Regions from separate parts of the Zhongshania borealis genome, predicted to be linked through region 2. Evidence: predicted binding sites of a transcription regulator. Region 2 holds the regulator's gene; each other region holds the start of a gene.
The links. Region 2 encodes sigma-54, which starts transcription at its own class of promoters, with help from an activator protein. Its sites were predicted from a motif close to TGGCACANNNNTTGCNNT; they were not measured.

Region 1 (10,526 bases), on a different contig from region 2:
TTCGATGTTCCAATAATCTTATTGAGCGACGGCCGAGTTTTTGGTGCCGGTGACAGCGGCGATGCGGAAAGTCTTGAGCTCGATGCGCTGGCGCCGTCGTGTATCGCGGGTCGGCAACTTGCAGCGTTAGAGCAATCGATACTCGCACAAAGTGAACAAGTGATGGTCTTGCGCACTGGGCCATTGGTCTCGGTGCAAGCCGGCAGTTTTTTGGGAGACTGTCTTGCCACCATGCGTGGCGGAGAGGTCTTGCGCCTTAATGATACGCGTATTTCCTACCCCACTCCGGTGTCTGATTTGGCTAGGGTTATTTCAGGGTTGGTGGATCAAATTAGTTGCGGTGCATCCTGTCGTGGTGTTTATCATTATTGTAGTAGTGGGGCCGCCAGCGCCTATGAGTTTGCCGAGGTTGCTTGCGCCTTCGCGTCGCAATTTGTTGCGCCGATGGCGGACTTGGCGGTGGATGATGACAGTCCGGGGTGGTGTCCTGATGCGCCAGTGATAAGTTGTGAGCGAATCCTGCAGGATTTTGGTATTAAACGTTTGCCCTGGCGGGCATATTTGCCGCGGATGATAAAAACGGTATGTGAAGAGGCTTCTAAATGAGCAGCAGTACAGATTTTCACGCGCTGGGAATGGCGGTGTTGACGGTGTCGGATACGCGAAACGAGAGTTCAGATAGTTCTGGTCAATATTTGGTGAGCGCCCTCACCGAGGCTGGACATCAATTAATTGATAAGCAAATTGTTAAAGACGATATTTACCAGATTCGCGCCTCTGTGTCGGCGTGGATTGCCGACCCGAGTATCGAGGCGGTATTGATTACTGGTGGAACGGGTTTTTCTGGGCGGGACTCAACACCTGAAGCGGTATCGGTGCTCTTTGATAAAGTCATTGAGGGATTTGGCGAGGTCTTTCGGGCGGTGTCTTTGCAGGAAATAGGGTCCTCGACTATCCAGTCGCGGGCTATTGCTGGGTTGGCGAACAATACAGTTCTATTTTGTATGCCGGGTTCTACCGGCGCCTGTAAAACAGCCTGGCAGTCCGTTATTCAGGAGCAGCTGGATAGCCGGCATCGACCTTGCAATTTTGTCGGTGTTCTAAAGGCCCGCAATGGCGGAGGTCTATAAAGGTGGCACTACGCACAGTGGATGACGCTTTGCACCAATTGTTGGCAGACGTTCCGTTGTGGGGCGTCGAGTCGAGAGACTTGGCACATGCACAGGGCGCGATTTTAGCTGCTGATGTATACGCGGAAATGGACGTGCCACCATCAGATAACAGTGCGATGGATGGCTATGCGCTGTGTTTAGCGGATCTTGCCACGGGAAACGCGTTGCCGGTTAGCCAGCGTATTCCGGCGGGAGCGACTGGCGCTGCACTTCAAGCGGGCACGGCGGCAAGGATATTTACCGGCGCATCAATTCCTGCTGGTGCCGATACGGTCGTGGCTCAGGAGGACTGCGAGCTTGATGGCGACATGCTTTTGGTAAAGGCAGCGCCACGTTTAGCTCAGCATATCCGTCCGCGGGGGCAGGACATCGCTAGGGGGCAGCTCATTCTTGCCAAGGGCTGCCGGTTGCAACCCGCTGATCTTGGGTTGTTGGCGTCGCTGGGAGTTGCTTCTGTTGTGGTTGCGCGGCGGCTCAGGGTCGCCTTGATGTCGACCGGGGATGAGCTGCGTGAGCCCGGCGAAATATTGGCGGCTGGTCAAATATATAATTCTAATCGACCTATGTTAGCCGCGTTGCTTCAGGCGCTTGGCGCCGATGTGGTTGATCTTGGTATTGTTGCTGACACACCCTTGGCGACTAAGGATGCATTGCAAAAAGCCGCGGCAAGTGCGGATATGGTGATTAGCAGTGGCGGTGTGTCCGTTGGTGAGGAAGATCATGTCAAAGCGCAAGTTGAAGCCTTGGGTTCATTAGACTTGTGGAAGTTAGCAATTAAACCGGGCAAGCCGCTGGCTTATGGGCGGGTGGCGGATGTACCATTTTTTGGTTTGCCAGGAAATCCGGTGTCGGGCTTTGTTACCTTTTGTCTGTTGGTGCGGCCTTATATACTAAAAATGCTGGGTGTAGTGGATCCTCGGCCTCCGGTATGGAAAGCGCTGGCATCATTTGACTGGCCGCGAGCGGGCACTCGGCAAGAGTATTTGCGCGCAAGAGTGACGTCAAGCGAGATCGGCATGGGCGTTGAAATTCATCCGCAGCAAAGCTCGGGCGCATTGTCTTCGGTGTCTTGGTGTAATGCATTGGCGATTATCCCCATTGGCAAAACCTTGAGCCGTGGCGATAGCGTAGACGTGATATTTTTGCGGGATCTTTGCTAAGAAAATAATATTGGAAATTGTCGGGGAGAGACACTTGCAGCGCATTGCGCTGCAAGTGTCTCAGGCAGTGTTACGCCTGATAGCGCTGAAATACGAGGCTAGCGTTGGTGCCGCCGAAGCCAAAACTGTTCGACATCACCGTGTTTAGCGTGACGTTGTCTTGGCGCTTTAGAACAATCGGTACACCGGCAGCTTCATCGTCCACGGTCTCAATATTGGCAGAGGCAGCAATAAAATTATGCTTCATCATCAGTAATGAGAATATGGCTTCCTGCACACCGGTTGCGCCGAGTGAGTGGCCAGCAAGGGATTTGGTTGAGCCGATAGCCGGAATAGTTTTACCTTCGTAGGCTTGCTTAACGGCTTTCAATTCTTGCATGTCGCCGGCTGGGGTCGAGGTGCCGTGGGAGTTGATGTAATCAACGTCGCCTTTCACACCTTGTAGCGCCTGAGCCATACAGCGTGCAGCGCCTTCACCGCTTGGTGCAACCATGTCGTAGCCGTCAGAGGTTGCGCCATAGCCAACTAATTCACCGTAAATTTTGGCGCCGCGCGCTTTGGCGTGTTCGAGCTCTTCTAGCACCACCATGCCTGCGCCGCCAGCGATAACAAAGCCATCTCGGTTGGCATCGTAGGGTCGCGACGCCTGCTCCGGCGTATCGTTGTACTTGGTCGATAAGGCGCCCATGGCGTCAAACAAACAGCTTAATGACCAGTGTTCCTCTTCGCCGCCGCCAGCAAAAACTACGTCTTGTTTGCCGAGCTGAATAAGCTCCATGGCATTGCCAATGCAGTGGGCGCTGGTGGCGCATGCAGAGGAAATTGAATAGTTAACCCCCTTAATTTTGAACGGGGTGGCCAGGCACGCTGAGACTGTGCTGCCCATGGTTTGAGTAACACGATAGGGCCCAATACGTTTAACGCCGCGCTCGCGAAGTGTGTCAGCAGATTCAATGAGATTTGCTGAAGACGCACCGCCGGAACCCGCGATAATGCCGGTACGGACATTGCTGACTTGGTCGTCAGCTAGACCTGAGTCGCTGACGGCTTCTTGCATTGCAATGTAGGCATACGCTGCCGCATCGCCCATGAATCGAAGTTGTTTGCGGTCAATGTGTTCTTTGAGGTCAAGGTTTTTGATCGAGCCTGAAATCTGGCTGCGAAATCCCATTTCCTTGTATTTCTCATTAAATGCGATGCCTGACTTACCCTCTTGCAGTGACGTCAAAACTTCTGACATGTCATTGCCAATACTGGATACTATTCCCATACCGGTTACGACAACACGTTTCATCGGATCCCTCGTTACCTAATCTGTAGGTTAAATAAAAATTGTGTATTAAGTATTAAAAACTGGCGTCGTCTTTGAACAGGCCAACACGAAGATCTTTTGCGGTGTAGATGACCTTGCCATCGACAGCGACTTCGCCGTCGGCGATGCCTAGAATTAATTTCCGCTCGATAAGGCGCTTGTAGTTCAGTGTATAGGTGACAAGTTTGGAGTCAGGGAGGATTTGCCCGGTAAACTTCACTTCGCCAGCACCCAGCGCGCGACCTTTGCCGCTATTGCCGCGCCAGCCGAGGTAGAAACCGACTAGCTGCCACATGGCATCGAGACCTAGGCAGCCGGGCATAACTGGGTCGCCTTTGAAATGGCAGTCAAAGAACCAGAGGTCTGGGTTGATATCCAGTTCGGCCACTAAAACACCTTTGTCGAAAGTGCCGCCTTCAGTGCTAATGTGGGTAATCCGGTCTACCATCAGCATATTGTCTACTGGAAGTTTGGGATTGCCGGGACCAAATAGCTTGCCGTGTCCGCAGTCGATGAGTTCTTGCTTGGTAAAACTGTTTTGATGGATTAAAGACATGAGGCCATAGTTTCAGTTGGAAAATGTTGGGCTTATCTTAGCACGAAGATTTTCGGCGGCGCATTAAAATGTCAACATTGGCGCGATGCTTGCTGCCTTTAAACTGTCATATTCAAGGTGTAAATACCGGTACTTGCCAAGTGCCGCAGCTGTTGGGAGAATGCCATCAGCGTTAACATTAAATTTTTAAAAGGATTCGGGCCATATCCCGAAAGGAACTCGATATTATGATTAGAAAATGTTTGTTTCCCGTGGCCGGTTACGGCACGCGCTTTCTTCCTGCAACCAAGTCTATGCCCAAAGAGATGCTGCCAATCGTTAATAAGCCGCTCGTGCAGTATGGTGTAGAGGAGGCTATTCAGGCGGGTCTGAAAGAAATAGCGTTGGTGACTGGGCGGGGCAAGCGCGCCATCGCGGATCATTTTGATATTAGCTACGAGTTAGAGAACCAAATTGCCGGAACAAGTAAAGAGCGCTACCTCGATTGTATTCGCAATGTGTTAACTGAAGGCACCTTCATGATGACTCGTCAGCGTGAAATGAAAGGCTTGGGTCATGCAATCCTAACGGGTGAATGCTTGATTGGTGATGAAGCCTTTGGTGTTATTTTGTCGGATGATTTGTGTCTGAATCAGGACGATGACGGTGTAATGGCGCAAATGGTTGCGCTCTATAAGCAGTTCCGTTGCAGTATTGTTGCGATTCAAGAAGTGCCTATGGAAGAAATTGAAAAATACGGTGTTATTGCGGGCGAGTTAATGGGTGACGGTTTGTACCGTGTTAGCACCATGGTCGAAAAGCCTAAGCCAGAAGATGCGCCAACAAATATGGCGGTCATCGGTCGATATATTCTTACGCCAGATATTTTTGATATTTTGCGCGAGACCCCGCCTGGTAAGAATGGCGAAGTGCAGTTAACGGATGCACTGATGACGCAGGCGCAAAATGGTTGCGTGCTAGCCTATAAATTCCGCGGTAAACGTTTTGATTGCGGTAGCGTGCCAGGCTTTATTGAGGCGACAAACTACGTTTACGAAAATATTTATGATGAGGCATCCGCGTGAGTAGCAGTGAAATAACATGTTTTAAAGCCTACGATGTTCGTGGACGTATTCCCGATCAATTAAATGAAGACATTGCCTACCGAATTGGTCGTGCATTTGCTCAGGTAATCAAGCCGCAAAAAGTTGTGGTCGGTCATGATATCCGCTTAAGCAGCGAGTCTATCAAAGGTGCTTTAACCGAAGGTTTGCGCGACGAGGGTGTCGATGTTTACGATATTGGTCTGTGCGGCACTGAAGAGATTTACTTTGCTACATCACATGCAGGTATGGATGGCGGTATAGCCGTTACGGCGAGTCATAACCCTAAAGACTATAACGGCATGAAGTTTGTTCGCGAGGGATCTAAGCCAATCAGTGGTGACACCGGTTTGTTTGATATTAAGGCGCTCGCTGAACAAAATGACTTTGCGCCAGTGGCAGCGCGCGGCAGCTTGCAGGCGCTGGATACTGCAGCGGCCTATGTCGAGCATTTGCTTGGTTATATTGATGTTGAGTCTTTAAAACCGCTAAAAATCGTAGTGAACGCGGGTAATGGCGGCGCTGGTCGGGTGGTGGACTTACTTGAGCCCTATTTGCCCTTTGAATTTATTCGGGTGCATCACGAGCCCGACGGCCATTTCCCTAATGGTGTACCTAACCCTTTGCTGGTTGAGAATCGTCAGCCCAGTATTGATGCTATTAAAGCCCATGGTGCTGATTTGGGTATTGCTTGGGATGGTGATTTCGATCGCTGTTTCTTCTTCGACGAGACCGGCGATTTTATTGAAGGTTACTACGTTGTAGGTTTGCTGGCCGAGGCGTTCTTGCTGAAAAATCCCGGTGAAAAAGTGGTGCACGACCCGCGTTTAACCTGGAATACCATTGCCATTGTTGAAGAAGCTGGCGGCACGGCTGTGCAGTGTAAAACAGGCCATGCGTTTATTAAGGAGCGCATGCGCATTGAAAATGCGGTGTATGGCGGCGAGATGAGCGCTCATCATTATTTCCGAGACTTTGCCTTTTGTGACAGTGGCATGATTCCTTGGTTGCTGGTGACACAGCTAATGTCGGTGAAATCGGCGAGTTTGTCGTCGCTGGTAGAGCAGCGCGTCGCACTATTCCCCTGTAGCGGCGAAATAAACCGTGAAGTAGCAGATGCTAAAACCGTCATTGCGGCGATTGAGGCTCATTACACGCCCTTGGCTGCGGCGGTAGACTTTACCGACGGCCTCAGTATGAGCTTTGATGGCTGGCGCTTTAATGTGCGGATGTCCAATACAGAGCCAGTGGTGCGACTCAATGTTGAGAGCGATGGCAATATCGCATTGATGGAAGCAAAAACCGCTGAGTTGTTAGCGATGCTGTAAAAATTGTTGCTAAGAAGCAAACAAGAAAGGCGCCGAGAGGCGCCTTTCTTGTTTGTGGTACAGCTTTGAAATTCTATGTGCGTTTGGCTTCGTGGCGAGCGCTATATTGTGCCGGGGCTTTTGGTGTTGCGGCGGCGAATCAGCTTCGGCGTGACAGCGCGATTTCGGTCAGCCCTTCGAGTGCGCTGCGATAGGGGCTTGGTGTGAGGCCGTTTAAAGCTGCTATTGCTGCGTCGGTGTAGCGTTTGGCTGCCGCATGGCAATAATCTAGGGCGCCACACTGCTTTACGGCGCCGACGATGGCGTCTAGTTGCTCGGCAGATTTATTGCTGATGGCGTCGCGTACTAATTCCTTGTGCGCTTCGCTGCCGTGCTCTAGTAAGTAAATCAGGGGTAGGGTGGGTTTGCCCTCGGCGAGATCATCACCAACATTTTTGCCGGTTTCTGCTGGGTCGCCTTCGTAGTCAAGGATATCGTCGATCAGCTGAAAGGCGATCCCTAAATTGACGCCGTACTGGTGTAGTGCGGATTGGTGTTCGGCGCTGTCGCTGAGAATGGCCGCGCCACTGCAGGCGGCGCCAAATAATACTGCGGTCTTGCTGCGAATCACTTCAAAGTAGGTTGCTTCGCTGGTGTCGGGGTTGCCAGCTCGGGTCAGCTGCAGTACTTCGCCCTCGGCCACGGTGTTGGTGGTGTCCGACAGCAGGCCCATGAGCGGGAAACTGCCGATTTTGACCAGAATCTGAAAAGCGCGGGAATACAGGAAATCGCCGACCAATACGCTGGGGGCATTGCCCCAATTGGCATTCGCAGTGGGGCGGCCGCGACGTAGCGCGGAAATGTCGACTACGTCATCGTGGAGCAAGGTTGCTGTGTGAATAAACTCGATGACGGCCGCTAGGTGCAAGTGTTTCTCGTCGATTCTTCCGATCGCGCCAGCACAAAGTAAGCTGAGTAATGGGCGCAGTCGTTTCCCGCCGGCATCGACAATATAGTGGCCGATATTTTCCACGAGGGGCACATTAGAATGCAGTTGTTCAATGATGAAATCGTTAACAGCGGTAAATTCGCTGTCCACGACCTGTCTAATCTGTTGCATGGTGGCGAAGAGTAGTCTGGCGGAGTCGGCTGGCATCGTATGAGCGTAGCCGCGAGCTGTCAAGGTCTGAGGGGTACTTGCAATTCTGGGTGTTGTTTATTTTCTGAAAACTGCGTACAATTCGCGCCCCTGAAGCAAAACCGTGCGGCCCCTTAATGGTTAAGTGGTGGTGACGGTGCCTGGACTTGTCCCGGCGCAGATGCCTAAAGTTATTTCTTGGTGTTGGCGCTCGGCCGAAACAAACTATTGCAAGCAGGCTCTTGGAGATATAAACATGTACGCAGTGATTGAAAGCGGTGGTAAGCAGCACCGTGTAATTGAGGGTGAAACCCTTAAGTTAGAAAAAATTGAAGTTGCCACTGGTGAAAGTCTGACCTTCGACAAAGTGTTGATGGTTAAAACCGGTGACGATCTAAAGATTGGCGCGCCTTATGTTGAAGGCGGTAAAGTGACTGCGGAAGTAATCGCGCAAGGTCGTCACGCCAAGGTGAAAATTGTTAAGTTTCGCCGTCGGAAGCACAGCATGAAGCAAGCTGGTCACCGTCAGTGGTTCACCGAAGTGAAAATCACTGGTATCAGTGCTTAAGGAATTTAGGAGAGACTCATGGCTCACAAGAAAGCTGGTGGTAGTACTCGTAACGGACGCGACTCACAGAGTAAGCGTCTGGGCGTTAAACGTTTTGGTGGTCAGGTAGTTAGTGCAGGTAGCATTATTGTTCGTCAGCGCGGAACTCGTTTTCATGCTGGTGAAAATGTTGGTTGTGGTACTGATCATACCTTGTTTGCTAAGGCAGACGGTGTAGTGAAGTTTGAGGTTAAAGGTCCCAAGAGCCGCAAGTATATTAGTATAGTTGCAGCATAAACCTCTCGGTGATCTTGAAGGCCTCGTCTATTGACGGGGCTTTTTTGTTTCTGTAGACAGGTTTTTCGGTATATTCATTTTATTTGGTTGGCGCGGTAATGAAATTTGTAGATGAGGCGGTAATTCGAGTTGAAGCAGGCCGCGGTGGCAACGGCTGTCTCAGTTTTCGGCGGGAGAAGTATATTCCTTGGGGTGGTCCTGATGGCGGCGACGGCGGTGATGGCGGTAGTGTGATACTGCGTGCTGATGCGTCAATGAACACCCTGGTTGATTTTCGTTTCGTTAAATCCTATAGCGCGCGTCCTGGCGAGGGTGGTCGCGGCGCCAATTGCCGTGGTCGCAGTGCTGATGATTTGGTGTTGGATGTTCCTGTGGGAACGACCATCATTGATGAAGATACGCTTGAGGTCTTGGGTGACCTGGTTGCTGCGGGCGACACGATAAAAGTGGCGCAAGGCGGTTTCCATGGTTTGGGTAATACGCGCTTTAAGTCGAGTACTAACCGTGCGCCGCGCCAATTCACTCGCGGCAGTGATGGTGAAATTCGCTCGCTGCGTTTGGAGTTGAAGGTGCTTGCCGATGTCGGCTTGCTGGGTATGCCTAATGCCGGGAAGTCGACCTTTATTCGCGCGGTGTCTTCGGCTAAACCGAAGGTAGCGGATTATCCGTTTACCACCTTGGTGCCGAATTTGGGTGTGGTGCGGGTGCAGCAGCATCAGAGTTTTGTTATCGCTGATATTCCCGGTTTGGTTGAGGGTGCGGCCGAGGGTGCGGGTTTAGGTATTCGCTTTCTCAAGCATTTAACGCGTACTCGCTTGTTATTGCATTTGGTGGATATGGCGCCTTATGACGAGACGCTACCCCAGGAGGCTGTGGCGATTATAGCTAAAGAATTGCATCGTTTTAGCCCGACTTTGGCGGATCGTGAGCGGTGGCTGGTCTTAAATAAATTGGACTTGATTCCCGAAGAAGAGCGCGAGGCGCGCTGTCAGGAGGTGGTCGATGCGCTGGGCTGGACTGGTCCGGTGTATAAAGTATCGGCGATAACTGGCGCGAATACTAAAGCGCTTTGTCAGGATATTTTGCAGTTTGTTGAGGCGCAGGCAGAGCTGCTGGCCACCGATACTGAGGCGGCTGATCGTGAGCGCGATATTCAAGATGCCATGCAGTCTGAGGCCAGGGAGCGTATTCAGGCATTGGCGGATAAGCGCCGCTCTGAGCGCCGCGCTGCGGGTGATGTTGATGATTTTGACGACGATGAAGATGACGACCATGATGTTGAAGTGGTTTACCGGCCCTGAGGTGAAGAAGCTTGTCTGATAAGCGGCAAAGTTTGCGCGCCTGTAAGCGCGTCGTGGTCAAGATCGGCTCGGCCTTGCTCACCAATGACGGTCGTGGCCTTTGTGTTGAGGGTTTGGATGCCTGGGTGGCGCAAATCGCTGCTTTGCGCGCAGATGGGCGCGAAGTCGTCTTGGTGTCGTCTGGCGCGGTAGCGGAAGGTATGACGCGGTTGGGGTGGAAAGAGCGGCCCGATGATCTTCATAAATTGCAGGCCGCGGCTGCGGTAGGGCAAATGGGCTTGGTTCAGGCCTACGAGCAGCGATTTCGCACTCATAATCTGCAAACCGCACAGATTCTCCTTGGGCACGACGATATCTCCGCTCGTGACCGCTATCTCAATGCCCGTGGCACTTTGTTGACCTTGCTTGAGTTGGGTGTAGTACCGGTGGTCAATGAAAACGACACGGTGGTCACCGACGAAATTCGCTTTGGTGATAACGATACCCTTGCGGCGCTGGTAGCGAATTTAATTGATGCTGACACCTTGGTGATTTTGACTGATCAGCGTGGATTGTTTGCCGAAGATCCTCGCAGCAATCCTGGGGCGGAGTTGATTTCTGTGGCGGAGGCGGCCGATCGTAAGCTTGATGTGATGGTCGGTGGTAGTGCTGGAG
Region 2 (10,526 bases):
AGCGCGCTGAGCGGCGCCCTACTGGAAATGAGCAGTAAAACCTTGGGGATGACAACCGTCGTTGACCAAGATGGCGTGCTAGCCGGCATTTTCACCGATGGCGACTTACGCCGCGCCATAGACCGCGGTATCGATATACACCAATGTCCTATCGATGACATTATGACCCGCAATTGTCGTACCATTAAGCCCGGCATGATGGCTGCCGAAGCGCTGCGTATTATGGAAGACAATAAAATCACGGTACTGGTTGCCGTAAACGACAGCGGCCAACCTGTTGGCGTCATACACACCCACGACCTGCTCAAAGCCGGCGTTGCCTAGGGAAATCACCACAAATATGCACAGCGTGATTGAGAAAGCAAAAACCATCAAACTATTGGCGATGGATGTCGACGGCGTGTTGACCAATGGCAGCCTGTACTTTGGCAATAGCGGCGAAGAAATGAAGGCCTTCAGTATTCTTGACGGGCTCGGCATCAAACTATTGCGTGACGCCGGCATAACGCCAGCTATTATCACCGGCCGCTGCTCTGAATTGGTAAAACGCCGCGCCGGTGAGTTAAAAATTGAATTGATCTATCAGGGCCGCGAAGACAAGCTGGTTGCCCTTGAGGAATTGCGAGCCGACCTCGGCCTCGAAATGAAAGACATTGCCTACGTCGGCGACGACCTTCCGGACTTATCGGCCATACGCCAAGCTGGGCTTGGCATTACCGTTGCCAACGGTCATGAATTTGTTGCCCGCCACGCAGACTGGCAAACCCGCGCTGCCGGCGGCAGTGGCGCTATTCGAGAGGTTTGCGAGCTAATTCTGCAAGCGCAGGGCAAGCTCAATAATGCCTTGGAGCAATACCTCTAAAATGAAACAAATAAAATTCACCGTATTTTCTGTGCTATCGGCCATTACAGCAATGGCCGGCACAGTGGTCTACCTCACCCAGTACAGTGAAAGCGGCAAATTAAGCATTGTCGAGCGCTTTGAGGCAATGCCCGACGCCGACTCCCACTTAAGCCAAGTCGACGGCATTAAGTACAGTCGGGACGGTGAAATTGCCTACAAATGGCGCGCAAGCAGCGCTGAACGACTAATTTCCGACGGCTCAATATCATTGCAAGACCCATTTTATATCGGCAATATCGCTGACCAGCGCCCGTGGACTGCCAGCGCCAAGGCAGGAAAGCTCTCTCAAGACGGCGAACAGCTGACCTTACTCGACACCGTGCTTGTCAAAGATTTAATTCGCCAAGCGCAAATCAGTACCGAATTACTGAGAATAAACTTGGATAGCAGCGAAGTGACTACCGACCAGCCATTAACGCTATCGCTACGCAATGGCAAAACGCGTTCCGTTGGCCTTAAAGCCAGTATGAAAAATGAACGCGTTGAACTCCTCGACCAGGTAAAAGGCCACTATGACCCCATATAATGCCGCGCTAATAGCTAGCTTTCTGTTCGCCATCAGCAGCTCAGCGCTAAGCTTACCCGACGATCGTAAGCAGGCTATTAACCTGAGCTCTGACCGGGCTATTTACGAGAACAACCAAGGTGTTTATGTTGGCAACGTCAGCATGAGCCAAGGTTCACTGAAAATTCGCGCCGACAAACTGACCATCATAGAATCGGATCGTAAAGTTGAAAAAGTCGTTGCGGAGGGCAGCCCCGCCTATTTCGAGCAGCAGCCTCGCGCCGAAGAAGGCGTTGTTATCGCCAGCGCCCAGCGGATTGAATACAGCCTAGCGCAAGAAGAAATTCTTCTTGAAAAAAATGCGTCAATTACTCACCAGGGTTCCAAAATTTCTGGTGACCGCGTGGTTTATAGCGGTCGCAAGCAAATGGTGATCGCCGACGGCGGCACCACCGAAAAAGAAAATCGCGTAAAAATGACGCTGCAACCGCAAGCCATCCCCGACAGCGAACAGCCCGAAAGCAACAAAGCGAATGAGGCTAGTGAGCCGACCCCAGACAATGCCCTCAGCGGAGAATTGCGCTAACCATGCCTGTTTTGCAAGCAAGTAATCTCGCCAAGGCCTATAAGGGTCGCGAAATCATCAAAGATGTCTCTCTCACCATAAGCAGCGGCGAAATTGTAGGCTTGCTAGGTCCAAATGGCGCGGGTAAAACCACCTGTTTTTACATGATTGTGGGCATCGTCAATGCCGACCGCGGCACCATACGTCTCGACGACCGCGACCTTACCAAACTGTCGATTAACGGACGCGCGAAAAATGGCGTGGGCTATCTGCCACAAGAGGCCTCAATATTTCGCAAATTAACCGTCGCCGATAACATCATGGCGATTCTTGAGACCCGTAGCGACCTCAATCGCAAGCAGCGTAAAGAAAAACTTGAGTCGCTACTGCAAGAATTCCACATAACACATATTCGAAGCTCAATGGGAATGGCACTTTCTGGCGGCGAACGACGCCGGGTTGAAATAGCGAGAGCACTGGCCACAGAACCCAGTTTTATCCTATTGGATGAGCCCTTTGCCGGCGTTGACCCGATCTCTGTAAATGACATTCAAAACATCGTTAAACACTTGCAGGCTCGGGGTATTGGCGTACTCATTACTGACCACAATGTTCGCGAAACCCTCGATATATGCGATAAGGCTTATATCGTCGGCGAAGGCCGTATCGTTGCCGAGGGCGACGCCAATACCGTGCTAAATAATCAGATCGTTCGAGACATATACCTCGGTGACAAATTCACCTTATAACGCCGACAACCAACAAATGAATCGGCACAGGTATTGCAGGCAATGATTGTCCCGACTACACTGAGAGAGAGGCATAATTATTGCCGGTAGGGCAAAAACAGCTTGCTCGTGTTACCACTCTCTTGTTGTAGAAGACACTGCCTATGAAACAATCGCTACAGCTCAAAGTCGGTCAAAGCCTGACAATGACACCCCAGCTGCAACAGGCGATTCGCTTATTACAACTTTCCACCCTCGATCTTCAGCAAGAAATTCAATCGGCACTAGATTCTAACCCCCTGCTCGAAATCAGCGACGACAGCGATGATTTTGAAGTGAATACCGAGCCCACCTCTGCCGAACCTAAGAAAGCCGAAAAAAGTAGCGATCAAGAAACCGAGGCCCCCCAGCCTGAGGCAGATACTGAGTGGGCCGAACGCAGCGATATCCCCGACGATTTACCCGTAGATAGCCAGTGGGACGACGTCTATCAGTCCAGCGGCACCAGCAGTGGTTCTGGCAGCGGTTCGGCGTCAGAGGACAGTGATTACAGCAACGATTACCGCAACTCCAGCGCAGATACTCTACAAGACCACTTGCGCTGGCAGTTAAATCTTAGCCGCCTGTCCGATATCGATCGACTGATTGCCGAGGCCATCATCGACGCCATTGACGATAACGGCCGACTCACGGTAAGCGCCGAAGATCTCGTAGACGGTTTTGCCAGTGACGAAATCGAAATCGAAGAATTTAATGCGATTTTACATCTGATCCAGCAGTTTGATCCGCCAGGCGTAGCTGCGCGCGATTTGCAAGAATGCCTGTTAATTCAACTCAAGCAACTACCACCAGACACACCGCTAGTTGAAGAAGCCCGTCTTGTTGTTAGCCAATATATGGCGCAATTGGGTAATCGCGACTATAACCAAATAATGCGCCGCTGCCGTTTGAAGGAAGAACAGCTCCGCGACATTATAAAACTGGTTCAGTCTCTCAACCCAACGCCCGGCGATAGCATTGGTGCCGACGACACCGAATATGTTGTTCCCGATGTGTTTGTTAGCAAAAAAGAAGATCGTTGGCTGGTAGAGCTAAATCCCGACATTGCACCTAAAATTCAAATTAATGCGCACTACGCCGCGCTGGCCAGAAAGAGCAGTAATAGCAGTGACAACGACTATATTCGCGACAATTTGCAAGAAGCGCGCTGGTTTATTAAAAGTCTGCTTAGCCGCAATGAGACTCTAATGAAAGTCGCCACTAAGATTGTCGAATACCAACGCGGCTTCCTAGAGTACGGCGACGAAGCAATGAAACCCTTGGTGTTACACGATATTGCTGAAGCTGTTGGTATGCACGAGTCCACTATTTCCCGCGTAACAACACAAAAATACATGCACACGCCACGCGGTATTTTTGAACTAAAATACTTTTTTTCAAGCCATGTATCTACCGATACCGGCGGCGAATGCTCATCTACGGCCATTCGTGCACTAATCAAAAAACTGGTGGCGGCAGAAAATCCCCGCAAACCCTTAAGCGACAGCAAGATCACCGATTTACTGGGTGAACAGGGCATACAAGTCGCCCGTCGCACCATTGCAAAATATCGAGAATCACTGGTTATTCCGCCCTCTAACGAGCGGAAACGACTGGTATAGTGGCAGTGCCCCTGTTACGGTCATTGTCGTCATACACGCGCCGTGAGGCGCTAGTTATTTTCAGCGATGAAGGAGCAAAATATGCAGATTACTGTTAGTGGTCATCACGTTGACGTCACCCCGTCTCTTCGCGATTACGTCAATACTAAGCTCGGCAAACTTCAACGACATTTTGACAACATCACCAATACCGACGTCACTCTGTCCGTCGAAAAACTGATCCAAAAAGCCGAAGCCACTGTGCACGTTGCCGGCGCCGACTTATTTGCCACTTGTGAATCAGAGGATATGTACGCGGCAATCGACAGTTTGACCGACAAGCTCGATAGACAACTGATAAAGCACAAAGAAAAAACCCTGGGCCGCTAAGGCCCCTGACCTAACCCACTGTTGCAAGAAACCATGATACTCAATTCCATTCTTACCTTAGGACGCACCCATAGCGGTGCGTCTATTACGAGCAAAAAACGACTTCTCGAATTTATTTCGGCAGGCATTAGCGCTGACAACAGTGAATTTGACGCCGATGAATTATTTAATGAATTACTTGCCAGAGAGCGCCTTGGCAGTACTGGCATTGGTCACGGAGTAGCGATCCCGCACTGCCGCAGCAGCCGCTGCACCGCCATCACCGGAATGTTACTCAAACTCGACCAAGCTATCGATTTTGAAGCTATTGACGACCAACCCGTCGACCTCGTATTTGCACTTATCGTTCCCGCAGAAGCGCACGACGAGCACCTCAAAGTGTTGGGCGCACTGGCCACCGCGTTTAATGAAGAAGAATTCCGCAGCGGCCTGCGCAGCGCAAGCTCCGACCAAGCCCTGCTAGACCGAGCTCTGCAAGCTTAGTATGGAACTCATCATTCTCAGCGGCCGCTCTGGATCAGGCAAAAGTACTGCGCTCCACCAACTCGAGGATGAGGGCTTTTACGCGATCGACAATCTTCCCGTGTCGCTGCTTCCAGAGTTGGTTCGTGAGCTTTCCCAAAGCCCACTCAAAGTACACAAGCAAGTTGCCGTCTGTATCGACGCTCGCAATTCCCAAGACGGCCTAGCGCGCTTCAAAGGGCTCTGCGAGCAAGTTCAGCAACATGCTCGCCTACGAATAGTTTTTCTCGATGCCGCAGACGACAAACTCATCAAACGCTTTAGCGAAACACGCCGTCGCCACCCGCTAACAACTGACTCCCTGCCACTGGCCGATGCAATTAAGCTTGAGTCACGGTTACTGGAGCCGATTGTGGTCGAAGCCTCGCTGGCCATCGACAGCAGCGATATGACGGTACACGAGCTGCGCGCCGCTATTCGCGACCGCATTCTTGGCGTTGACGCCAGCCGCCTAGCTGTGCAAATTAAATCCTTCGGCTTTAAACGCGGCCTGCCGATCGATGCAGACCTAGTCTACGACCTACGGATGCTACCTAACCCGCACTGGCAAGAAAATTTGCGCAGCCTTACTGGCAAGGACCAGGCGGTGCAGGAATTCCTTAGTGGCCAAGCCGACGTCCAGCTAATGCGCCGCGACATTTTGCAGTATCTGCAAACTTGGTTACCCAAAATAGAAGCCAGCAACCGCAGCTATTTCACGGTTGCCATTGGTTGCACCGGTGGCCAGCATCGCTCAGTATATATGGCTGAATCCTTGGCTGAGGCAATGCGCAGTAGCTACCCAGACCTCCAAGTTCGCCATCGCGAACTCCAGAACTAGAGGCGACACGATGGTCGAAGCAGAAATCAAAATCATCAACAAACTGGGGTTACACGCCCGCGCTGCGGCCAAGCTCGTTGCTACTACTGGCGCATATAGTTCAAAAATCACGCTTGCTATTGGCGACAAAAGTGTCGACGGAAAAAGTATTATGTCAGTAATGATGCTCGCCGCCAGCAAAGGCAGTGACATTACGGTGCGCTGCGAAGGTAGTGATGAGACGGCAGCCCTCGCTGCAATACAAGACCTGATAAATCAACGCTTTGGCGAAGGAGAGTAATAAAGTTTATTTTACTCGCGATTACTCTGTGGATTGTTGCGCGACGCGCTTTCAAGGATAATTGCCCAGACTTCTTACAAATCCATTACGGCTCAGGCTAGGGATAGGTATGGCCCAGACTGCAGACAAACTACAAACCGAGAGCCAACTCAAAACCCTCAATGACGCTTTGGGTTCCGGCGGATTCCTGCAAATTCGTCGCATGCTAAACGGCCTGCCCCCCGCAGACGCCGCTCACCTCATTGAATCAACGCCACATAAGATCCGTAGTGTCTTGTGGCAGCTTATCGACACTGAAAATGAAGGCGACATCCTTCAACATCTCAATGACGAGGTGCAGAGCCAATTTTTGCGGCAGATGGACGCCGAGGAAGTTGCGGCCATCACCGAAGGCCTCGAAGCCGATGACATCGCCGATATTCTCCAGCAATTGCCTGACCGGGTTATTCGTGAAGTCCTCGAGTCCATGGACCACCAGGACCGCCTTCGCGTAGAACACGTATTGTCCTTCGACGAGGACACTGCCGGCGGCTTGATGAACACCGACACGATCACCGTGCGGCCAAACATCACCCTCGATGTCGCGATGCGTTATTTACGACGCCACGAAAGCCTGCCAGAGATGACGGACAGTTTGATTGTCGTAAACCGCAACGATCAATACATCGGCATACTGTCACTACGTAAGCTATTGGTGTCTGACCCCAGCGTGACGGTGAGGGAAATCATGGACACCGAGGTCGAACCGATCTCTGCGGACATGTCCTCCAAAGAAGTCGCCACCCTCTTCGCCCGTAATGACTGGGTATCAGCACCCGTCGTTGGCGAGAATAGTCTACTACTTGGCCGAATCACTATCGATGACGTCGTTGACGTTATCCGTGAAGAATCTGACCACTCGCTGATGAGCATGGCCGGTTTGGACGAGGACGAAGACACCTTTGCCGCCGTATTCACCACAGCGCCACGACGGGCAATTTGGCTGGGAATCAACTTGCTCACGGCCTTCATTGCCTCAGGGGTTATTAATTTATTTGAAGCCACTATCGAAAAAGTCGTCGCCCTCGCGGTGCTTATGCCTATTGTCGCTAGCATGGGCGGTGTCGCCGGCACCCAAACCTTAACGGTGGTTATTCGCGGTATGGCGCTTGGCCACATCAGTCGAGATAACAGCCGCTGGCTAATTAACCGGGAAATATTAGTAGGCGCAATAAATGGCGCGCTATGGGCCTTAATAGTGGCGGGCGCGACTACTATCTGGTTTGGCGATCCCTTAATGGGCGGTATTATTGCCGCAGCCATGATTATTAATCTCGTCACCGCGGCACTGGCCGGCGCCGTGCTGCCACTCGCGATGAAATCACTGAATATTGACCCCGCCTTGGCCGGCGGTGTGGTACTGACCACCGTCACCGACGTCATCGGGTTTATGTCTTTCCTCGGGTTAGCCACCTATTTTTACGCCTAATAGCAACGGATTTTAATGTGACTGAAGCAACGCCAGAGTCGGAACGCCCTAGTAAAACGGCGGTAAAAAAAGAAATGCAAGCCCTGCAACAAATGGGGGAAAAGCTGGTTAAACTCAGCAACAACGAGCTAGCGAAAATACCCATTCTCGACGAGCATTTAGCGGAAGCCTTAGTCACCGCGAGGCGATTGACCAGCCGCGAGGCACTGCGCCGCCAGCTGCAATACATTGGCAAACTCATGCGCGACATTGACCTAACTGAGATTGAAGCCGGTTTAGCTAAGCGTGAAGAAGGCCAGCGCGAACAAGCCCAACAATTTCACCGCCTAGAGCTACTGCGCGATGAATTGGCAAACACGGGCGTAAGCGCCATTGAACAAGTGTTAGTCGACTACCCGCAAGCCGATCGCCAACGCTTACGGCAATTGGTCATGCAGATAAACAAAGATGCCCAAGCGAAAAAACCACCTGCGGCTAAGCGTAAATTATTCCAATACTTGAAAGAGCTTCAAGCCGCCAAAGCGGCGAACTAAACCTTAAATTTATAGACGGCGATGCTGGGCAACCGGCATTCGCTTACGAAGTGCAGCCTGTTCCTCAGCATCATAAGATGCAATAACACAGCCAGCGCCTAAACCTGCCTCTGCCAACACCCGCCCCCAACTATCGACCACAACGGAACCCCCCGAGGTTTGTCGTTTGGCATCATGTATACCGCCTTGATTAGCCGCCACCACAACACATTGATTCTCAATTGCCCTAGCACGAACCAAGGGCAGCCAGTGGGCCCAACCAGTACTACGGGTAAATGCCGAAGGCAATGCAATGATATCTACCTCGAGGTCCTGCATAGCCCTAAATAATTCGGGGAACCGCAGGTCGTAACACACCGCGATACCTAGGCGACCCAATTCAGTCTCAAGTACCGCCAGACTGTCACCTGGTGCGTAGGTATCAGACTCGCGGTAATGCCCCTGGCTGTCGCCGACCTCAGCGTCAAACAAATGTATTTTGCGGTAGTAACCAAGACAATCGCCATTTGCCGCGTAAACAAAACTCGTTGCGTAGATTCGCCCATCGTCGGCGGGAATAGGTATTGTCCCGCCCACGAGAATTAGCTGGTAACGCCTTGCAAGCTCACTAAGAAATGTCTGCAGCGATGCGTCGACCGCCTCAGCCTTGGCGAGCACACCAATTTCTCTGCTCGCAAAAAGCGCAAAGTTCTCTGGCAGGACCGCCAATCGCGCCCCTCTTGCCGCCGCCTCGGCCACTAAGGCTTCGGCTTGCTGCAAATTTTCAGCAAGAACGCGGCTAGACACCATTTGAATTGCAGCTACATTGACGCTCATCACTTAACCCCCGGTTTACCTGCGCTCCGCCCCTGCGGCTCAGAACCATCAAGGCTTTCATCGTCAAAGATATTTTTAAAGGTCAGCTCCGGCTCCTGAATTGTTCCCGAAATCTCGTACACAGCGCTGGAAAAACTGTCCATTTGCTCTTCAAATACCTTGCTAACCACATAGACACCCGCAGCCGCGGGTAAGCCGCCTACCAGCGCAGCCACCCAAGGCAAATTACTGCCCACTGGCAGGGTTGCTACTAAACGCAGATCAGGCACCTCGGTGAGCAAATTGATCCCGCCGGTCATTTGGAAACGACTCGAAGGCCCATGCACATCTAATGGCGACGACAATGCCAACTGCCCCTCAGCCAAATTGATGCCGCCGCGCATACGATCAAAGTAGATACCTTTTTTAAACACGTCGCGAAAATCGAACTTCAAGCGCCGCACAATATTAGCCATATTAAAAATACTAAAAATACGCAGCGTGCCGCTGGCCGCATCCGAGGTTTTTAAAAACCGACCGTCTTTAAAGGAGAAACTAAACTCGCCTTGGCTATCAGCGAGTGCCCATGCTGCCGGGGTACCGAACCACTGAAGATTTAAATCAAAATTACCACGCCGCGTTTCCATTACTCGAGGGTAGGAAAAACTTTCTAAAACATCACCCAAGTCGCTAATACCAAACTGGCCTTGCAACTGAGACGAGACTCGGCCGGTGTCATCCTGCAACCATGTTAAATTGGTACTACCGGCCACAGTCGCCAATTCGATCCCGCGTAAACTGCCGCGCACATTATTAAAATAGGCCCCGTTTTGATCAGTACGCAAGTCAAAACCAACACTACCGAGCTGCTCATCACCAATACTAAGTTTGGCGATATCCAGATTAACATCCAGCAAGCTTCGAGGGTCTATCCCATCTAGGGGGTTAGCGGCAGAAGCTTTGGGTTTAGGTAAATTCAGCGATTCTAGCGTCACTTTAAAGGCTTGGGCCGGGTCAAGCTCCACTCTTGGAATCTGAATATCACCTAATAATTGCGCACTATTAATATGTAAAAACCACGCATCAGGGGCGCTCCGCAGCGACAATTGGGCCGACTCTAGCAAACTGTCGAAAATCATTACCTCATCGATGCGCAGCTTCGTTACGCTAAACTCCAAACCCTCTTTTGACGCCGCGCCATTCGCGGCCAACTCCACGTAGCGATCGTAAACTCGGCGCCATTGGTCAAAGTCAGCAAATGCCAGACGCCCACTGATACGCATCTGGCCCGGCGTCAAGTCGTGCCATGTATCAATCCCGGAGGTAAGACCAAAGGACAAATTTGCGCTAATGTCCGTGTCTTTTTGAAACCCGAG
Region 3 (10,526 bases), on a different contig from region 2:
TTGCTGACTTAAGCAGTAGCTCATAGCGAGTCCAGCTTGGCCCGCACCGATGATAATGCTGCTGTAATGGAGAGTGTCTGGGTTTGTCATGATGTCATCCGGTATACAATTAAGAGTGAAAAAAATGCTTTAGCGCAGTTCAATAACGGCAACGGTGCCTTCAATATTGCGTTCGCGCAGTGTCTTGAGTTTGCGCTGAAGTTTTTCCAATTCGGCGCTAGATGCACTGCAGGCAAAGCCATAGCGCTGGCGAACACGCTCTGAGGCTTGAGTCATGGTGTGTTGGCAAAGCTCGGCAAACTCTGCTTGGCTATAGCTGACGCCAGCTTTTAGGTATTGGTGGACAATGGTCGATGGCGAATAATATTCGCGGGTTTCGCCATCTGGCCAGCTCACGGTGAAATTGACGGCGGGCATAATGCGCCTCCCATATTGGTTAATTGTTCTGATTTAAGATCCCAGAAAACGCCACGACTGCCACCGTAGTCCAGCTCAATACAAGCGCTGTCATTGATGCTGCCAACAGGTGTGCAGCTGAGGTGGCTGTGTTGGAAAAATTGGATTAGCGGAGTGACTTGCTCGGCCTCCACTGCAAGCAGAAAGCCAAAGCTTTGAAAGGCCTGCAACCATCGTGATAAATCACCCTGTGGGCGCGGGATCGCGTTGAGGTCCAAGGTGGCACCACAAGCGGTAAGTTCTAACATCATAATCAAGGTGCCGAGAATGCCACCATTGCTAATGTCCTTGGCAGCCACCGCTAATCCGCGCTCAGCCAGTTCGGCGGGTATTTGCCACTGATTGCGAATCTGTTCAGGGCTTTTACCACCGACACAGCCCCAGTAGGGGAGGTCGCCGTGCCACCTGCCATTCAGATCACTGAGAATGAACAACCGTTGCCCAGGGCGCAGGTGATGGCATGATAGTAACTTGCTGGCGTAGCCCGTTATGGCCACCGCAAGGCTCGGTGTGTGCGCGGGGCTGATACTGCTGTGGCCCCCGGCAAAGTGCAGGCCAAACACGTCGCAAGCGCGCTTAATATGATGCATTAAAATTTGGCTGGACTCGTCGTCATGGTGCCAGAAGGCATTGACGATGGCCGTGGCGCGACCACCCATGGCGGCAATATCACTGACGTTTACCATGACCGAGGACCAGCCTGCGGCCTTTGGGTCTTTAGCAACAAAATCAGGCAGCATGCCTTCCATGGCAAGTAATTGGTAACCGCCCGGGCAGGGGAGTGCCGCGCAGTCGTCGCCGGGTTGGGCGTAACGTGCCTTAAGGTCAGTGGCTGAGGTGCTGGGCAGCATTGCCGCAGCGTGACGAATTGCGCGCTTGGCCTTTATTTCTGGCAGCTCGCGATGTTTGCTAATTAATGTCGCAAGCTTGGCATCCGTCACTGTGCGGTCAATTGTAAACGAGGGGCGGCGGTTTAGTGGTCTCATGCCCAAGTCCTCTCAGCATGGGGCAGTGCTGGTGCTGGCATAGTGGCAAGTGGGTAGGCTGACAAGTCGGCGCGCATGCGTTTATGGGGGTGGCCGGCGATGCTGATATCACCCATTTCAGCCCAGTGCAGACCACTGAAATAGCGTACGTTTTGGCGTTGAACAAAGGCGTGGAAGTGCTGGCAGCCAAGTTGTTTGGCGCGGCTCACCGCCGTGTTAATTAATGCTTTACCGATCTGGCTATGGCCGCGATACTCCTTGGCAACACAGAGTCGGCCACCAAACCACAGCTCTGGGTAGTTTGGATCGTCGCGCTGAAAAATCCGCACCGCGCCCACGACGTCGTCAGTCATGCCGCAGTTGCTGGCCAGCGCGACGATAGCCGTGGCGCGAAAATCTTCGGCGTCCTGCTCGTGACTGAGTAGTTGTTGCTCGTCGCTAAATACGCGTTGGCGAAGGGCAAAATAACGCTGTCGCTCCCAGTTGCTGGAGGTGAGTTTGACCTGAACCTGTGTTGCTCGAAAGCCCCGAAAAGCTTGGTCGTCAAAGGCGTAGCGCAGAACGTGCTTAGGCATGTGCGGTTTCCTCAGCGTGGTTTGCCAAGGGCATTGGCGCGGGCGTTTGTTCATACTGTTTTAAGCTGGAGCAGGCCCCGCATTTGGCGCAGCCCGCCTTGAGCTGACTTGACGTCATGCCGCTCGCAGCGAGCGCAGGGCCTAGCACCGAAAAAATGCGATCAAGCATCGCGCCATCAGGTGTCGGGTGGTTTTGAAGCGGCGTTCCGGCTACTGGTACAAAGGGCACCACAAAGGGGTATACGCCCATGTCGATCAATTTCAGCCCCATGGCAAGGATTTCGTCTTCAGTGTCACCGAGCCCTGCCAGTATGTAGGTGCTTACATTGCCGCGCCCAAATAGTGCTACTGCCGTTTTAAAAGCGGACATATACCGGCTCAAGGGGACACTGGCTTTGCCCGGCATAATGGCTTTGCGCACGCGGTCGCTGACAGCCTCAAGATGCATGCCGAGTGCATCTGCCCCCGCCGCTTTGAGGCGATGGAGCCAAATGTCGTCAGCAGGGGGTTCGCACTGAACTTGAATTGGAATGCCAACCGCCGCCTTAACTGCAATAACAGATGCCACTAATACTGCCGCGCCACGATCATTGCTCTGGGGCGTGCCGGTGGTCATGATCATCTGACTGATACCGTCGAGTTCAACGGCGGCTTTGGCCACTTCAGCCAATTGGGCTGGTGATTTGTGGGCAATGGTTTTACCCGCGGCGAGGGACTCTTCAATCGCGCAGAACTGGCAAGAGGTGTCGCGGTTGCGATAGCGCACACAGGTTTGCATAACGGTGGTGGCGAGCACGTCTTTACTGTGGAGGGTCGCGATTTTGGAATAGGGCACACCCTCCGCTGTGCTGAGCGCATAGAAACGAGGTGTGCCCGGCGCGGTGGCTTTTGCGATTAAGTTTCCTTGATCAAAAATCATGACCTCGCCACTGTGCTGATCGAGTTTGGCACTGAACGGAGAGGATCGTTGTTGACCTGAGTCTTGGTGCTTGGCGATCGGAATCATCGTGGTGTCGCCGTCAAAACTTAGCGCCTTGTGGTCAGTTGGGCCGGCGCCACCATTGCGCGCGAGACCTAGTGCATCGCTATTCAGCCAGTGCATACCGCGACTCTGTAATTGGCTGAGTTGCGCGCCACTTAATTGTCCGGTTTTTTGCGTCATGATGAGCCTCCTTTAGACCGTTGTTGGCACTGTATCTTGGTGAGACGTGTCACTAGCGGTGGCCGTGACTAGGCGCTGATCGCTCATGGCGTGGGTGTGCGGGCGCGGGGTTTTATCGATGAGCAAGCTGAGAAGCTCGGGGCGACTGTAATGCCCAACGGAATCCATCATGCGTTTGCGCTTGGCAATAAGGCTTTTGTCTAAGCTTGCAATACAGGCGCCTTCGCCGCTTTCGCTGCGCAGGGTTTCGCCAAGTAGTCTGCCCTCGGGTGAGACTATGGCAGTAAAACAACCGCCGCTAATGGCAGACAGTGGACCGCCAGTGTCGTCAACTATCTGTTGCTGCTGTTCAGGGCTTAGCCAGCTGGTTGCATTTATCACAAAGCAACCGGACTCCAAGGCATGATGACGAATGGTGACCTCGATTTGCTCCGCGAAAATTTCGCCAACCAATGAGCCGGGAAACATCGCAACATGGAATTCTTCGTGATCGGCCATTAAGGCATAGCGCGCCAGCGGGTTGTAGTGCTCCCAGCATGCCAGTGAACCAACGCGACCAATCGCGGTATCCACGGCAGCAAGACCGGAGCCATCTCCTTGCCCCCATACCATGCGCTCGTGATAAGTCGGCGTAATTTTGCGTCGGTGTTGTACCAAACTACCGTCGCTATCAAACAGAAGCTGTGCGTTGTAGAGGGTTTGGCCGTCGAGTTCATTGACGCCGATTGATACCACCATGCCAGCTTTGGCAGCGGCTGCGCCAATACGCTCGGTGTGGATGGACGGAACCACCACGGCTTCGCGCATTAACATAAGGTGTTGTTTGCCCATGGCAACGGGTGCCTGAACAAAGGAGAAATAGGGGTAGTAAGGCACTACTGTTTCAGGGAAAACTGCGAGTTGCACGCCCTGCTTGCCAAGATCGGCAATCCAATTGCAAATTTTGTTAACCGTGCCTTCGCAGGAGTAAAGTACGGGGCTGCATTGCACTGCTGCGGCGAGTATTTCGCTCATAGTGATCCCTATTTATTGAGTCTGCGTGTAAAGCGCGAGGTTTGTCAGCCCCTCGCCAGCGCAGTGCGCTGCGAGGGGCTGGGCACTTAGGCTGTCCAAGTGTGAACGGTAAACGCCTTTTCTCTGGCCATAAGCAATTGCAGGTCCATGACATCCAGGGGGTTGATGGGACGAATGCCTTCTATCAATGCTTTTTCGGTTTGCCCGTAAAGCGCTTGCAGGGCAAAGCGACAGGCGTAAACTTCACCGCCTTCTTCCATAAAGGCTTTGAGCTGGTTGTTGCACGCTAAGTGGCCTGGGAATGCTTCTGCGCCAAGGGTGGGGAAACCACGCTGTACGCCCAATTGCACACCGGGGCCGTAAAGTAGAATTTTGGTTTCAAAGCCTTTGCGCAATAAGCGCTTGGCCTGCAGTAGGTTAACAAGGCCGATAGAGCCCTCAAAGGCAATCGTGTGAAACGTGAGTAGGGCTTTTGCACCCGGTTCTGCCTGTACGTCTTCAAACACTTTCTCTTCGTAATCGACCAAAAAGTCGCCGTCTTTGTAATGGGGCGTTTCCACTGTAGGCATTGTAGATTCCTCGTAAATAATTGTGAGCTTGCGGTGGACAGCGTAGGGGCTTGGTTAATACCAGCTTCCTATCGCTACCTGATGTGACTAGAGCGAAAGCTGTACCAATACCGTCGTAAAAAGTTGAGTAAATGCTGACTTTATTATTTTGTTCATTTAAAACAATGTCTTAACTATTCAATTTATAACGAAATTACTTATTTTGGCATCGCCAAGTCGCAAGCTTTTAACAACGCATTTGCAGATATATACGCAAAAGAGTAGTCAAAAAATACGCAATTGCGTAGAGTGGTGTTTGCATAATGACTGAGGCAGATCATGTTTGATCTTATGGATTCCAATGACGAGTGGGGAAAGCTGGCGTACTGGATGCGCAATGCCGCATTTGAGCAATGCCCAGAACCGCTGATGGTCTTAGACCCCGTTAATAACCGCTATGTCGATTGCAATATTGCTGCCACCAACTTACTTGGTTATAGCCGCCAAGAAATTTTGCGCATGCCAATATCGGCCATTCACGGTCAGGAACTTGGTCAATTGATTGTGTTTACTGAGCAGGTGCTTGCTCAGGGGCAGGCGTGGAGTAACCGTATTTCCTGCCGCTTAAAAAATGAACTGCGCATACCGGTAGAGCTCTCGGGTGCCCGGGCCATTATTAAACGACAGGAATACCTCGTGGTCGCGATGCACGATGTGTCATCGACCGAGCGCAGCCGTGATCAAGCTGAAGCGGATAGGTTGGTTCGTGGCGGCTTGCTAGAGTGGAAGCATCTACAAAGTGTTTTTCAGCAGGGTGAGCGTGAAAATTTCTTGATGCTGACCTCCGTCGGGGATGGGATTTACTGTGTTGATACCGATGGTCTTTGCACTTTTATGAACCCCGCAGGTATGCGCTTATTTGGCCGCAGCGACAGCGATGTACTCGGTCACAATGTCCATTATGTTCATCATCATACCCATGGCGATGGCAGTCACTACCCAGTAGAAGAGTGCCCGATTTACGCGGCAATTCGCGACGGCGTTGTTCATGAGGGTTGCCAAGAAGTGTTCTGGAAGCATGATGGCACGCCATTTCCGGTCGAATTCACCAGTACTCCAATTATTCAAGACAGTAAAATCATTGGCGCAGTGGTGGTGTTTCGCGATATCAGTGGGCGACTGCGCACTGAGCAACAATTGCACGAAGCGCTAGAGGAGCTTGAAGAGCTTAAGTCGCGACTCGAAGACGAGAACGCCTACTTGCAGCAGGAGTTTCTGATCGAGCAACGCTATAGCGGAATTATTGGTGAAAGTGCCGTGGTTCGCCGTTTGCTGGAACAGATTGATATGGTCGCGCAAACCGACGCCAATGTGCTGATTACTGGAGAGTCCGGTACCGGCAAAGAGCTAATCGCGCGAGCGATCCATGAGGCAAGTGCGCGCCGCGACAAACCCATGATTCGGGTGAATTGCGCAGCGATACCCGCTGAGTTATTTGAGAGCGAGTTTTTTGGTCATATTCGCGGCGCATTTACCGGCGCGGTGCGGGACCGAATTGGGCGATTTGAATTGGCCAATGGCGGCACCTTATTCCTAGACGAGGTTGGCGAGATACCTCTTGAGCTGCAAAGTAAGTTGCTGCGGGTGCTGCAAGAAGGCCAGCTTGAGCGAGTGGGCGAGGAACGTACCCGCGACGTCAATGTGCGGGTGATCGCCGCAACCAATAAAGATCTCCAGCTAGAGGCAAAGCGTCAGCGTTTCCGTGAAGATCTGTATTTCCGCCTTAATGTTTTTCCAATTCACTCGCCGCCGTTGCGTGAGCGCGGCAGTGATATTGTGGTGTTGGCGAGTCATTTTTTAGAGCAGGCCTGTCAAAAGTTTGGCCAAGAAAATACCCGCTTACGCCAAGCAGATCTGCGTCAATTGCAGCAATATCCCTGGCCGGGGAATATACGTGAATTGCAAAATGTTATGGAGCGGGCGGCCATCACGTCTCGCAATGGGCGCGCGCTTATCGATTTACCGGTTAACGAAAACGCGCCGAATTTAACCGCCGAAAGTGGTGGCAATAGCGTAGTGATTTTGTCTGATGATGAAATGCAGGCAAAGCTGCGCAGCAATATGCTGGCGGCGCTTGAGCAGACAGATTGGAAACTGTTTGGGGAGGATGGTGCCGCCGCTTTATTAGGCATGAAACCGACAACCTTGGCATCACGTATCAAACGGATGGGTTTAAACGGCCGTAAATAGCGCTTGGCTACTGCTCTGTTGACCGGGCTGGGCTTGGCCTGTGTGCTATATAATGATCTAATTGAGGGGTGATTTATGCCGATGTTTGCAGTTGATTATGTCGTTGCTTAACGGCAAAGTGCCGATTTCGGTAGTGAGTACAGCAACTTACTAAGATAAGAAAACGCTAATTTTTAAAGCGTAGGCAATACCGTGGTTTTCTAAAGGATTTTCATGACACATTTTCTCAAGCCCTATGAGCGCAGTTGGTTGATGTTGGGCTCAAAGTCGACGCCAATGCACTTGGGCGCACTGTTGATATTTAAACTCCCAGCGCGAGGCGCCAAAAGCTATATTAGTAATTTGATTACTATGTTGCGGGCGCAGAATACCGTTGTGGCGCCGTGGAATTACACCTTGGTAAAAGGGCTGCGACCCAGTTGGTCAGAAACTGCTGAGGTCGACCTCGACTACCATGTTAGGCATATTGCCTTGCCGGAACCGGGTGGTGAGCGGGAGTTGGGAGGCTTGGTGTCGCGTTTACATAGCCACACCTTAGACATGCAGCGGCCACTGTGGGAGTGTCACCTTATTGAAGGGTTGAGTGACGGCCGTTTCGCGCTGTTTATAAAAATGCACCACTCGCTTACAGATACCAGTGGGTTTATCAGGCTATTAACCTCTTGGTTAAGTCCCTCTAAATCGGCTCAGCTCAGCGCGGCGCCGTGGGCGACGCCCTCCGCGGCAGACATCAACCATGACAGCTGGACGCAACCCTTAATCGAAAATGCTCTGAATCCTAAGCAGGCATTGCAGTCTGGGCTTGCCATGGGCGGGGCTTTCACCCGTTTGTTGCGCAGCAGTGCAAGACCAGGGCTTAAGCGTCCGTATCAAGCGCCACGTTCGCCGCTCAATGTTAAAATTGGGCCGTCACGACGCTTGGCAACACAGCAATACTCCCTCGCGCGCTTGTCGACCTTGGCAGAGGCGAGTTCCAGTTCCCTTGAAAGCCTCATTTTATACCTCTGCGCCACAGCGCTGCGGCGATTTTTTAAAGAGTATAACGCGCTACCTGATGCGCCATTGATCGCGGCTGTTCCCCGTCGTCCGGGCAGTGATAACGGTGCGACAATCGAATTGGTAAGCTTGGCGAGTGATATTGCTGATCCGGTAAGACGGCTGGCAGCAATCAATCAATCTTATCTCGCCGCTAAGTCGCACATTGCGGAAGTGCCCGACGGACTTCAGTGGCTTTATACCGGCATCACCGCCATGCCGTATTTGTTGGGGCAGTTAAGTGGCGCCAGCGCATTTGTGCCGGCAATGTTTAATATCAGTATTCACAGTGAGCAAGGACCGGAAGCGGCTCAGTACTGTAACGGCGCTGAGCTTTTGGATTTGTATCCTATGTTTCCCCTTGCGCAAGACGGGGCCTTAAGTATTACCTGTTTGTATTATGCCGGTGACGCGCATATTGGTATTTGCGGTGCGCGAGAAACCTTGCCGAGTTTGCAACGTTTGGCATTGTATATGGAGCAAGCATTAATAGGTCTAGAGTCAATACTTATCGACGGGGAAACCGCATGAGCGAACGCAAATTAAGTCGCAGGCTTCGCGAACAAAGCTTGGTAGTTAATCAGCGTTTAACCAGCGCGATAGACAATGGTTTTGACTGGCTGTTTCGGCGTGATCGTTTAATTAAATCGGGGCGCACTTGGTTTGAGCTTGTGCACGACGGCGACCCAATGGCGGTGCGCTACTACGAATTGCCTGATGAAAAAGACATCCAGTTGGTTGACGGCAGTCGCATGGAAATTGAACGGCGCCAATTTGCAGTGCCGCTTGTACTGGTGCCACCACTTGGGGTGACCACCGAGACCTTTGATTTAATGCCCCAGCGCAGTCTGGTGCGCTATATGGTGGCTCGTGGCTTTAAAGTTTATTTGATCGATTGGGGGCGTCCAAATAAAGCGCATGCGCACTTGGGTTTAAGTGATTACGCCGATGAAATGTTTGGCACCGCCTTGGCTAAAATTCGCGCGCACTCGGGCAGTAAAGATGTTTCCTTGATGGGCTGGTGTATGGGCGGTTTGCTAAGTTTGCTGCACCAGGGCCTGGCGCAAGACCCGCATATTCGCAACATTGTCACCATCGCCAGCCCAATAGACTTGCGGGGCGGCGGTATTATCGCCGGCGTTGCGCAAACCCTGAACGGCCCCGCTCAGCTGGTGCGTAAATACAGTGATTTCCGTTTAAATTTGCTCAAGCCTGCACTAACCCACTCGCCGGGTTGGCTAACTACAGTCACCTTTAAGTTAACGGACCCAATAGGCAGTGTAACCACCTACTGGGATTTGTTAACGGGGATAGCCGATCGTGCCTTTGTTGAGTCGCACTCTACAACGTCGGACTACCTGAATAATATGTTGATGTATCCGGGTGGCGTGGTGCGCGAAATGGCGATATCGGTGGGTGTCGACAATAAGCTAGCGGCAGGGAAAATTGAGATTGGCGATAAGCTGGCCGAGCTCGATAAAATTACTTCGTCGCTATTGTCCTTCGCCGGTGAAACCGACGTCTTGGTGCCGCCTAAAATCGCTGAGAAAATTATCGACGTTGTCGCCTCCAAGGAAAAAATATTCCGCACGGCGCCCGGTGGGCATATGGGGGTAATTCTTGGCAGCAATGCGCAAAGAGCCGTGTGGGCGCAAAGTGCCGACTGGCTGAGTTTGCGTTCATCTGCGGTGTAAATACCGCACGCGGGTTAAATTTTTCCGAATAGGATATTTAATTTCGCTGTGCTACTTTAGCGGCTCAAAAATAATAATTAGAGGCCGCTGTGGACGTTGCAGTCAAGGAAAAACACATACCGGGCGAGGCGGGGATCTGGATCTTTGTGCTGGGTGATATGTTTGTCTTTGGTCTGTTCTTTGTGACCTTCGCTTATTATCGCAGTTTAGATATTGCTTTATTTCAACAGTCGCAAGTCAAACTGAATCTAAACTGGGGTGCATTAAACACGGTTTTGTTGCTAACCAGTTCGTGGTTTGTGGTGGTTGGCATGAGTGCGATTCGGCAGGGTATTAGGCGCATGGCGCGTGTATGTCTGGCGCTGGCGTGGCTATGCGGGCTCGGTTTTGGCGTGGTTAAATTTTTTGAGTACGGCGAAAAAATCAGTCACGGCATTACCCTGACCACCAATGATTTTTTCATGTATTACTACATTCTCACCGGTATTCATTTTCTGCATTTGCTTATTGGTATGGGCGTGTTGAGCTATATGATTTTGCGTCTAGGTCGAAATAACACCCTCGCAAAAGATTTACCGGTGCTAGAAAGCGGCGCGACCTACTGGCATATGGTTGACCTGCTATGGATTATTCTTTTTTCCATCCTCTATTTGATTCATTAATATGAAATCAATCTTGCTGCAGACTAATACCGCCATTTGGGCCTTGCTGGCTCTGGCGACCGCATTGACCTGGTATATGGGCAGCGACGCCACACTGAATATGCCTGCGATCATGTTGCTGATCGCATTTTTTAAAACACGCTT

Region 1: a site for sigma-54 is predicted at 4,279-4,296, ahead of galU (UTP--glucose-1-phosphate uridylyltransferase GalU). Genes of this name have one in related genera too.
Region 3: a site for sigma-54 is predicted at 4,852-4,869, ahead of ABD836_RS00550 (MSMEG_0572/Sll0783 family nitrogen starvation response protein). Genes of this name have one in related genera too.

The regions. Positions count from the first base shown of each region.
Region 1 covers NZ_BAABDM010000005.1:41,178-51,703, forward strand. Annotated here, with positions in the region: gene ABD836_RS13310 (sugar nucleotide-binding protein) at 1-606, shown strand, start outside; gene moaB (molybdenum cofactor biosynthesis protein B) at 603-1,130, shown strand; gene ABD836_RS13320 (molybdopterin molybdotransferase MoeA) at 1,133-2,332, shown strand; gene fabB (beta-ketoacyl-ACP synthase I) at 2,403-3,626, opposite strand; gene fabA (bifunctional 3-hydroxydecanoyl-ACP dehydratase/trans-2-decenoyl-ACP isomerase) at 3,679-4,200, opposite strand; gene galU (UTP--glucose-1-phosphate uridylyltransferase GalU) at 4,428-5,264, shown strand; gene ABD836_RS13340 (phosphohexomutase domain-containing protein) at 5,261-6,610, shown strand; gene ABD836_RS13345 (polyprenyl synthetase family protein) at 6,750-7,709, opposite strand; gene rplU (50S ribosomal protein L21) at 7,984-8,295, shown strand; gene rpmA (50S ribosomal protein L27) at 8,314-8,571, shown strand; gene cgtA (Obg family GTPase CgtA) at 8,670-9,872, shown strand; gene proB (glutamate 5-kinase) at 9,884-10,526, shown strand, end outside.
Region 2 covers NZ_BAABDM010000011.1:58,222-68,747, forward strand. Annotated here, with positions in the region: gene ABD836_RS17705 (KpsF/GutQ family sugar-phosphate isomerase) at 1-324, shown strand, start outside; gene ABD836_RS17710 (KdsC family phosphatase) at 341-862, shown strand; gene lptC (LPS export ABC transporter periplasmic protein LptC) at 864-1,430, shown strand; gene lptA (lipopolysaccharide transport periplasmic protein LptA) at 1,417-1,995, shown strand; gene lptB (LPS export ABC transporter ATP-binding protein) at 1,998-2,723, shown strand; gene ABD836_RS17730 (RNA polymerase factor sigma-54) at 2,867-4,363, shown strand; gene hpf (ribosome hibernation-promoting factor, HPF/YfiA family) at 4,445-4,732, shown strand; gene ABD836_RS17740 (PTS sugar transporter subunit IIA) at 4,766-5,215, shown strand; gene rapZ (RNase adapter RapZ) at 5,217-6,074, shown strand; gene ABD836_RS17750 (HPr family phosphocarrier protein) at 6,085-6,354, shown strand; gene mgtE (magnesium transporter) at 6,464-7,822, shown strand; gene yjgA (ribosome biogenesis factor YjgA) at 7,840-8,355, shown strand; gene ABD836_RS17765 (carbon-nitrogen hydrolase family protein) at 8,365-9,171, opposite strand; gene ABD836_RS17770 (YhdP family protein) at 9,171-10,526, opposite strand, start outside.
Region 3 covers NZ_BAABDM010000001.1:105,527-116,052, forward strand. Annotated here, with positions in the region: gene ABD836_RS00520 (MSMEG_0569 family flavin-dependent oxidoreductase) at 1-90, opposite strand, end outside; gene ABD836_RS00525 (MSMEG_0570 family nitrogen starvation response protein) at 130-417, opposite strand; gene ABD836_RS00530 (sll0787 family AIR synthase-like protein) at 393-1,442, opposite strand; gene ABD836_RS00535 (MSMEG_0567/Sll0786 family nitrogen starvation N-acetyltransferase) at 1,439-2,017, opposite strand; gene ABD836_RS00540 (MSMEG_0568 family radical SAM protein) at 2,010-3,179, opposite strand; gene ABD836_RS00545 (Nit6803 family nitrilase) at 3,192-4,193, opposite strand; gene ABD836_RS00550 (MSMEG_0572/Sll0783 family nitrogen starvation response protein) at 4,280-4,762, opposite strand; gene ABD836_RS00555 (sigma 54-interacting transcriptional regulator) at 5,081-6,991, shown strand; gene ABD836_RS00560 (wax ester/triacylglycerol synthase family O-acyltransferase) at 7,205-8,557, shown strand; gene ABD836_RS00565 (alpha/beta fold hydrolase) at 8,554-9,720, shown strand; gene ABD836_RS00570 (cytochrome c oxidase subunit 3 family protein) at 9,810-10,382, shown strand; gene ABD836_RS00575 (cytochrome C oxidase subunit IV family protein) at 10,384-10,526, shown strand, end outside.